3 regions of the Moraxella sp. CTOTU46711 genome follow, and region 3 is predicted to be linked to each of the others. Evidence: predicted binding sites of a transcription regulator. Region 3 holds the regulator's gene; each other region holds the start of a gene.
What was found. The regulator PhoB, encoded in region 3, activates phosphate uptake and scavenging genes when phosphate is short. The targets are predictions, from matches to a motif close to TGTCATNAANCTGTCATAA.
Positions count from the first base shown of each region.

Region 1: the regulator PhoB is predicted to act here: its motif matches at 1,610-1,628, upstream of RTJ53_RS02610 (NAD(+) kinase).
Region 2: the regulator PhoB is predicted to act here: its motif matches at 1,055-1,073, upstream of pstS (phosphate ABC transporter substrate-binding protein PstS).

Region 1 covers NZ_DALYMP010000001.1:606,525-609,809, forward strand. The annotation lists gene RTJ53_RS02605 (lytic murein transglycosylase) at 1-594, shown strand, start outside; gene RTJ53_RS02610 (NAD(+) kinase) at 644-1,576, opposite strand; gene RTJ53_RS02615 (Bax inhibitor-1/YccA family protein) at 1,778-2,497, shown strand; gene pdxH (pyridoxamine 5'-phosphate oxidase) at 2,555-3,214, opposite strand; gene glmM (phosphoglucosamine mutase) at 3,240-3,285, opposite strand, start outside.
Region 2 covers NZ_DALYMP010000008.1:49,326-52,610, reverse strand. The annotation lists gene tsaD (tRNA (adenosine(37)-N6)-threonylcarbamoyltransferase complex transferase subunit TsaD) at 1-503, shown strand, start outside; gene crcB (fluoride efflux transporter CrcB) at 523-882, shown strand; gene pstS (phosphate ABC transporter substrate-binding protein PstS) at 1,277-2,422, shown strand; gene pstC (phosphate ABC transporter permease subunit PstC) at 2,563-3,285, shown strand, end outside.
Region 3 covers NZ_DALYMP010000002.1:315,210-318,494, reverse strand. The annotation lists gene asd (archaetidylserine decarboxylase) at 1-61, opposite strand, end outside; gene dtd (D-aminoacyl-tRNA deacylase) at 213-665, shown strand; gene phoB (phosphate regulon transcriptional regulator PhoB) at 856-1,554, shown strand; gene phoR (phosphate regulon sensor histidine kinase PhoR) at 1,645-2,952, shown strand; gene RTJ53_RS05270 (D-amino acid dehydrogenase) at 2,927-3,285, opposite strand, start outside.

The DNA of each region.
Region 1 (3,285 bases), on a different contig from region 3:
GCAGTAGATGGCAATGGTGATGGTCATCGTAACCCTTGGCATACGGCTGATGCGTTAGCCTCTACCGCAAGCTATCTTAAAAATGCCGGCTGGCAACGCGGCATGGGCTCGTACTATGAAGTACGATTACCAAATGGTTTTGATTATCGCCAGGTCAGTACCAAAAAAACCATGGCGGACTGGCAAAATTTAGGTGTTCAATTTATTACCCCAAATGCGCCCATGGATGCGATGGCAGAATTGTGGCTCCCTGCGGGTAAAGAGGGTCCTGCGATTTTATTAACCAAAAATTTTGATGCCATTAAGGTCTATAATAACTCCTCGAATTATGCCATGGGGGTGAGCTTACTTGCCAAAGCCATTATCGGGCAGCCAGGCTTACAGCAATCTTGGCCACGCTATGAGCAGCCACTTGCTACTTATGAAGTACGCCAACTGCAACAGCGTTTGACGGCAATGGGTTATGATACTAAAGGGTCAGATGGCGTCGTAGGCACCAATACCAAATTGGCATTTCAGCGCTGGCAAGCCGACCACAACCAAATCCCAGATGGATTTATCTCAAAACGCTCGGCAAGTGGGCTGATTAATTAAGGTATTTCCTCATAAAAAAGCCACCGAATGATTCAGGTGGCTTTTTTATTTAATTATCCATACTAAATTCTTCAGCGTAGCTATTCCAGCCGAGTTTGGTACGGCAAGCTTCAAAAAAATCCACCCCAGGTGGGTGTAATAACGTGAGTTTGTTAGGATGCTTGTGAATCACTAAGCGCTGGTTTTGGTTGAGCGGCACCGACGGTTTGCCATCTGCACTCACCATCGGCTGGGTGCGGTTATCTTTATGGATGCGGATTTTGATTTCGCTGTTGCCGCTAACCACAATCGGGCGGCTTGATAAAGTATGTGGATGCATAGGTACTAGACAAATGGCATCCATACTAGGATGAATAATCGGCCCGCCACCTGATAGCGCATAAGCGGTGGAACCCGTCGGTGTGGAGGCAATCAGACCATCACTGTGCTGACGATAGACATTAAGCCCATCAATTTTTAAATGAAAATCTAGCATATGCACTGATTTACCTGCGTGCAGCACAATGTCATTTAGCGCCATATCTTCATAAATCACATGCGCACCTTGACGGATTTCCATCTTTAACAAGAATCGATCTTCAAGCTGATAATGACCTTGTAAAATACTGGTCAATTTTACGTTTAAATCATCAGGATAAATGTCAGTTAAAAATCCTAAACGTCCGCGGTTCACCCCCACTACGGGCACTTTGTGTTTGACCAGTACTTGCGCCGCATGTAACAGCGAACCATCACCACCGACCACAATGACCAAATCACAAGCACCGCCGAGCAAACTGCGCTCAATAGTAGCAATCTCGCCCAGACGTGCAAAACTCAATGCCGGCAACCGTGCCGTCTGATGGTCAATTAATAAAGGCAACCCTTGCTCATGAAAAAAGTCACAAATTTGGTAGATACTTTGAATGACACTTGGCTTGTTGGCACGACCCATAATGCCGATACGCCCAAAGGCAGGATTGGGAATAAGTGTGGACGTCATAGCAGAAAATTAACTGATAAAGATTCAACTATTTTATCACAGCTTACTGGCTCACGTTATGCCCAATCAGTATTTTATATTACAAAATTGCTAACCTTCGTTGTGCAGTTAATGTATACAAACTCGTTGCTATTTGCTAATTTAAGGCGATTGATATATAACTAACTTTTGAAATTTTTTAACTCTTGGGAGCAAATTTTTATGGCAAATCCGATTATATCTCGCGCTGAACTTGCAGTTAGCACGACACCGATGACGGTCAAAGGGGTCATCCGAAAAACCTCTTTTCTGCTAGGTTTGACGACGTTATCGGGTGTTGGATTTTTTGGCTATTGCCTAACTAGTGGCGTCACTTCAGGTTTTGTTAGTGTAGCGGCGTTAGCCAGTATCTTGGTGGCTTTTGTATTGAGTATGGTAATTATCTCAAAACCCCACATAGCTAAAACACTGGCGATTCCTTATGCAATTTTAGAGGGCATCGTGATTGGCGCGATTTCCCTGTTTGCTAGTATTAAGTTTCCCACAGTTGCTCCGACGGCGTTGGTCGCAACTTTTGTAACCGCTGCAGTGATGCTGGCGCTTTATCGCAGTGGCGTGATTAAAGTCACCCAAAAATTTCGTTCTGTGATGATGTCGGCTGTGATTGCTATCATGCTAGTGTATCTAGTACAAATCGGGTTTACCCTATTTGGTAGCTCATTGCCGTATTTGTTTAGCGGTGGCGTGGTGGGTATTGGTTTTAGCTTGCTGGTGATTGTGATTGCCTCACTGAGCTTGTTATTAGATTTTGATAGTGTTGAGCGAGCCTATGCCGCAGGGGTGGATGAAAGCTATGAATGGGTACTAAGCGTCGGTATCTTGTCAACACTGGTGTGGATGTATATTGAATTTGTGCGTTTACTGCGTTCACTGCAAAACTAATTTTTATCAAATAAAAAAACACGGTTTAAAGTACCGTGTTTTTTTATGGCTTGTAGTTTAAGGTAATAAACGTTCCATCACCCATTGGTCGCCATCTAGCGAATAGACAATGCGGTCGTGCATACGATTGGCTCTACCCTGCCAAAATTCGATTTTTTCTACTGTCAGCAGATACCCTCCCCAAAATTCTGGTAAAGGAATTGGATTGTATTCATACTGCACAGTTAATTGGGCAAATTTGTCTTCCATTACCTCGCGGCTGGCAACCACGCTGCTTTGTGGCTCGCTGACCCAAGCGGCTAGTTGGCTGTCACGCGGACGGCTATGAAAATACTGAGCGGATTGTTCACGGCTAACTTTTTGCACAGCGCCGGTAAGACGGATTTGTCTTTCTAGGCTTGGCCAAAAAAATAATGCTTCAGCATTGGGGTTGGTCGCCAAATCACAGCCTTTGGCACTGTCATAATTGGTATAAAACACGAGGCCAATGCCCGTGTTATCCAATTGGATGATTTCACGCATCAGTAAGGTACGCACACTTGGCTGCCTATCACGGCCACAAGTCGCCAGTGAAAATGCATACGCTTCCCCTTGCTTGCTATCAATCGCTTGCTGCACCCAAGTTTGTAGCAAGCTAAACGGCTGCTCCGGCAAGTGTGACTCGATAAGCTCACCTTGCTCATACGATAATCGTTGACTGGTAAAATCAATACTCATTTTTTATCCTTATAAAATGTCAACTTTACGCCATCACTTGGCGTACTTTTTCAGCAAGTTCATTGGCTAGC
Region 2 (3,285 bases), on a different contig from region 3:
CTAATATTGCACGCTTGGCGCAAACAGGTAATCCATTAGCCTATGAATTACCGCGCCCGATGTTGGGTAAAGGATTGGATTTTTCTTTTAGTGGTATGAAAACCGCCGTGCATAATTTGATTAAAGACCATCCAACCGATAGCCATAATCCTGAGCATGCCCAGACGCGCGCCGATATTGCAGCGAGTTTTCAATATGCGATGGTCGATACGTTGGTGAAAAAATGTGTCAAAGCCTTGCAGCAAACGGGTATGAAACGCTTGGTGATCGCAGGCGGGGTGAGTGCCAATCAACAACTACGAGAATCGCTAGCCGAGGCATTAGCCAAAATCAATGCCACTGTGCATTATGCACCGCCTGCCTTGTGTACTGACAATGGCGCCATGATTGCCTTCGCCGGGTGGCAGCGCTTGAACGCCGGTCAACACGATGAGCTAGCGGTTAGCTGCTTGCCGCGTTGGGACATGACAACGCTGCCTGCTGTCAATCCAGCTAAACCATAACCACCACAAGGACTTGAAGATGCCATGGCTATGGATAGGATTGGGGGCGGCATTTGGGGCAATGCTGCGCTGGTGGTTAGGCAGACTCAACAGCGTACATCCTTGGTTGCCCTATGGCACACTACTTGCCAATGTACTAGGCGGGCTGTTGATGGGATTTGCCTTGATACTCACCCAAAAGATGCACCCAAACTTACGACTGTTTATCACCACCGGGTTTTTGGGGGGACTAACAACGTTTAGTACGTTTAGTGCCGAAGTGTTTACTTTGTTGAATACCGGCAAGGTAGTGCAAGGTGTCGCCTTGATTGGCATCCATGTGCTTTTAACCTTGGTTGCGACTGCCATTGGTTTTTATAGTCTTAAGCTACTAAGTTAAGAGTTAAGAAGCTGTGAAGTTAGGAAGCTATTAAATGGTTAATCGCTTCTTTCCCATGCACCGCTAAAAGTCACAAAGCTGTTCAAGGCTTTGGCAATTAATAAGCGAGTTTAATCTTAAATGTAGTTATTTAGTCTCATCTATAGCGTGCGCAATCGGTCAGTCATCAAATTGTCATGATACTGTCACATTTCTTTGTAATCATATACACAATTTTTATACAAACCGAATGATGGTTATTATAATTACAGTTAAATCGGTCAGTATTGAACTATATCAGCTTTGAGCTATCATAGTGAAAATAACCAAAGAAAGTTAAATTGTACCGTTAGTGACATTTATTTCATTCAGGCAGTTTCATTGTAAACTCAAAAAACGTTTTTAGGAGCTATCCATGCGTTATTCATTATTAAGTGTTGTCGTAGCATCGACCTTAGCATTAACCGCTTGTGGTAACAAACAAGCAGACAATCAAGCAGCGGGTGCCTCAGCAACATCAAGCACTGCAGGTAGCGACAAAAACGCCGTATTTACCATCACAGGTGCAGGCGCCTCTTTCCCACAACCTATTTATGCTAAATGGGCAGGTGAGTTCAAAAACGCCACTGGCGGTCAAGTAAATTACCAATCAATCGGTTCATCAGGTGGTATCAAACAAATCCAAGCCAATACCGTTGACTTTGGTGCGTCGGATGCGCCTTTAAGCAAAGAAGAGTTGGATAAAAGCGGTTTAATCCAGTTCCCAACCGTTATCGGTGGTGTTGTACCGGTTGTTAACATCGATGGTGTTGCACCCGGTCAATTAAAACTAGACGGTGCCACCCTTGCCAATATCTACTTGGGTAAAATCACTAAATGGAATGACCCAGCGATTACCGCATTAAACGCAGGCGTGACACTACCAGATGCGCCAATCACGACGATTTTCCGTTCTGACGGCTCAGGTACAACCTTTAACTTTGCAAGCTACTTAGCTGCTGTATCACCAGAATGGAAAGCAGGTCCAGGTGTAGATAAATCAATTAAATGGCCAACCGCTGCGACAGGTGCAGGTGGTAAAGGTAACGAAGGCGTGGCAAGTAACGTCGCTCGTGCCAAAAACTCAATCGGTTATGTTGAGTACGCTTACGCAAAACAAAACAAAATGTCGCATACTCAGCTAAAAAATGCGGCGGGCAACTTTGTCCAACCATCGGCTGAAAGCTTTGCCGCTGCGGGTAATGCAGATTGGAAAGGTACACCAGGCTTTAACATTGTATTGACTAACCAAGCAGACTCGAATGCCTGGCCAATCTCTGCGGCAACCTTCATCTTAGTCCATACTAAACCCACCAACCCAGAAAACGTCAAAAATACCCTTAAATTCTTTGACTGGGCTTATTCAAGCGGTGATGAGCTAGCAAAATCACTGGACTTTGTACCATTCTCAGCAGAAAGCAAAGCTATCTTCCGTGAAGAGTGGAAAAAAGTTGTAGGGGCTGATGGTAAGCCACTATTTAGCTCAGATGCTGCCACAGCAACTGCTTCAGCTGCAAAATAATCTTATGATGATGGTTAACAGTTAACAGGGTTAGGCATGTCAAACGATACGTAGAGCAATAAACAAGTTAATGCTCTACGTTTTTTTTTCAAATTTCTAGAATTAGTAAACTAAAACTATTTTTTGATGGCTGGGTTCTTATGTCGGATTTACACGCAAAACTCGCAAAGCAAAAACAATTAGACTGGTTGTTTGTCAACGCGACTCGTCTTTTTGCGTTTATCGTGCTGTTGTTGCTAGGTGGTATCTTAATCTCACTATTTCTTGGCGCATTGCCAAGTATGAAGGCGTTTGGCATTAACTTTTATACCAGTAAAGACTGGGATACAGGGATGGATGTATACGGCGCACTCGCACCAATCTATGGTACGTTGGTGACTTCTATCATTGCTATTTTGATTGCGGTTCCGGTAAGTTTTGGTATTGCCATGTTTTTGACAGAGCTTTGCCCAAATTTTTTAAAACGTCCTTTAGGGATTGCCATTGAGTTGTTAGCGGGTATCCCTTCAATTATCTATGGTATGTGGGGATTTTTCGTATTTGCGCCTTGGTTTTCAGAACATATCCAGCCCTGGCTGATTGACCATTTGGGTGATGTGCCTTATGTGGGTCGTTTATTCCAAGGTGCGCCGATGGGTATTGGTCTGTTCACCGCAAGTTTGATTTTGGCTGTCATGATTATCCCGTTTATTGCATCAGTCATGCGTGATGTTTTCTCAATTACCCCAAAGATGCTTAAAGAATCTGCCTATGGTTTGGGGTCAACCACTTGGGAAGTGATGCGATACGTGGTGTTGCCTTATACCAAAGCCGGTGTGATGGGCGGTATCATTTTGGGATTGGGTCGCGCATTGGGTGAAACG
Region 3 (3,285 bases):
CTGCGATTTCACTGATTTTTTGTTGTGGGACAAGCGATTGTAACGTCGTAAACAAGGTCATAAGTTACTCGAGATTGGCATTTTAAAGTTGGCTTATTATAATCAAAATCCCCCTTAGAATCACGGTATATTAAACACTGGGCTACGAGTTAAGCGACAAGCTAGCTTTTAAATTAAGCCGCTTACGCTCAAACCAACGGATAGGAAAAATCATGAAAGCAGTACTACAACGGGTGAAATTTGCCAAAGTCGCAGTTAACCAAGCGCCTCACCCACAACAAATCGTCGGCGAGATTGCACACGGCGTACTTGTCTATCTTGGACTTGGGCATGATGATACGCTCGCGATGGGGCAAAAAATGATTGATAAAATCCTTACCTATCGCGTATTTGAAAATGAGCTAGGCAAAATGGATAAAAACGTGCAACAAGTCAATGGCGGGTTACTGTTAGTGTCGCAGTTTACCCTCCTTGCCAATACCCAATCGGGTAGACGTCCTGATTTTAAGCCTGCGATGGCGCCCGACACTGCCAAAGCTTTGTTTGCGCAGATAGTAGCGTATGCCAAGATGCAATATGCAGCCGTGCAAACAGGCGAATTTGGCGCAGATATGCAAGTCAGCAGTTGCAATGATGGTCCGATAAATTTTATTTTTGAACTGTGATGCGACCTGTGTTAAGTATCAAAAATTGAGTGAAACGCCGAATTTCTTACAACACCACAAATAAAAGCCATAAAAACTTATCGTTGTCATTTTTTTGTCATATTCTGAAGTTGTAATATGGGCATTGTAATATTGTTGTCATAAAATTATTTTGACAAACAGTTGCCTATTTTTATCGCTTGAGAAATTTATGAAAAATGAAACTATTTTGGTGGTGGAAGATGAGCCTGCCATTCGAGAAATGATCGTGACCACACTAGAGATGGCAGGATTTGATTGTTTGCAAGCCTCAGAAGTCTCTCAAGCCCATCATTTGGCGGTCGATCATCGTCCCAACCTCATCTTATTAGACTGGATGTTACCCAATGGGCTATCAGGCATTGATTTATGCCGCCGCCTGAAAAAAGATGAAATGCTCTCTGAAATTCCTATCATCATGCTCACTGCCAAAGGTGAAGAAGACAACAAAGTTCAAGGACTTGATGCAGGGGCAGATGACTATATCACCAAGCCGTTTTCCACCCGTGAATTGGTTTCCCGTATCAAAGCGGTATTACGCCGTAGTAGCGCATTGTCAGGCGAAAAACCCATTGACGTAGGCGGCTTGTCGCTAGACCCTGCCAGTCAGCGCGTGAGTGCCAATAACAAAGCGGTGGATATCGGACCAACAGAATATCGGCTACTTGCTTTCTTTATGAGTCATCCCGAGCGGGCTTATACCCGCACCCAGCTGCTTGATCAAGTGTGGGGTGGCAATGTGTATGTCGAAGATCGTACCATTGACGTGCATATCCGCCGCCTGCGTAAAGTGCTTGAGCCATTTGGGTTTGCGGACTACATCCAAACTGTACGTGGCACAGGCTATCGTTTTTCTAATAAAATCGACTAACAATAGCCTGATTAATCGCATTGAAATTTTTGCCAACTTATCCCAACTTCGCTATAGTAAGCTTTTTCAATGGATGCTAGAAAAATTAATATGTGGGCGAGCATTTCACCCGTCGTGACAGCTGGGGTTGCCGGGCTGTTGATTGGCGGGCTATTAGGGTTTTGGGGTTGGGGACTGGCGATAGGGCTTTGCCTGTATCAGCTATATTTTTTATGGTCGATACAACGCTTTAAAGCGTGGTATAACAAAAACCCCGATGAGCCGCCGCCTGCATTTGAGCCCAACCTTAATGTCATCGCCAGCAATATCTACCAAGTCAATCGCCAAGAGAAATTGGCGCATCAGCAAACCGTTTCGCTGGTGCAAAAAGTGCGCGACTCGCTGAGCGCATTGCAAGACTCGATTATACTGATTGATAAAAACGACTGTATCGAATGGTGGAACAACTCTGCTGAGCGGCTTTTTCATTTTAAAGCGCCCGACCAAGGTCGTAATGTGTTGACCATTATTCGCAACCCGCTTTTTCATCAATATTATCACCACATTGAAGACTATCCAGATGGTGTACGTATCCATAGCCCGTCTAATATCGAGCGCTATGTGCAGTGCAAGATTACCAAATTTGGGCAAGAAAAATTACTGCTGATTTATGATGTCACCCGTTTTCAGCACTTAGAACAGATGCGAAAAGACTTTGTGGCAAATGTTTCGCATGAGCTTCGCACGCCGCTTACCGTCATCATGGGGTATGTGGAGACTTTGAGTGAACAGCCTGATTTAGATCCGCGTATTGCTCGCGCGTTTACTCAGATGATGCAGCAAAGTCAGCGCATGAATAATATCATCAATGACTTACTGTTACTATCTCGGCTAGAGAACGATGAAAAGCCCACTGAGCCCAAAGATATTGATATTCCCAAAATGCTGATGCAATTGTTTGACGATGCGCAGATGTACAACAAGTCATACGACCATATGATTCATTTGCATATCGACAGCACGTTACATATTTTGGGTTATGAAGATTATCTGCGAAGTGCGCTCAGTAACCTGATTACCAATGCCATGAAATACACCCCCAAAGGTGGTGAGATTAGTATTAGCTGGCATGAGTATGACGCGGGGGTATGTTTTAGCGTGACCGACAATGGCATTGGTATCGAGCAGCGCCATATTCAGCGCTTAACCGAGCGTTTTTACCGCGTGGACACGGGTCGAAGCCGTGACACAGGGGGAACGGGTTTGGGGCTAGCAATTGTCAAGCATGTCTTGTATCAGCACCATGCCACCCTTGATATCATATCCAAAGTTGGCAAAGGCTCAACCTTCACGGTGACCTTTCCAAAATCTGCCAGTATTCCAACCCAATCCCTTAATCCTGCAAGCCCACAAAGTTAAAATTTACTTGTGGCTGACGCCCTTGCATGATATCAGCAATCGCTTTTGCTGAGCCGTTCGAGTGCGTCCAGCCCAAGGTGCCATGTCCGGTGTTGAGATACAAATTATCAATACGTCCTTGGCGATTGACCGCGCGACCGATAATCGGCACATTTGACGGTGTCATCGGTCGCAGCCCTGTCCAATAATTTGGCTGAGTCAAATCTACCGCATCCCCGAACACCTCTCTCACCCGCCGCGTAATCGCTTGGCAACGAACGGGATTTAGCTCAAGGTTAAAGCCGTTAAATTCAGCCGTTCCTGCTACTCGCAAGCGATCGCCTAAGCGCGAGT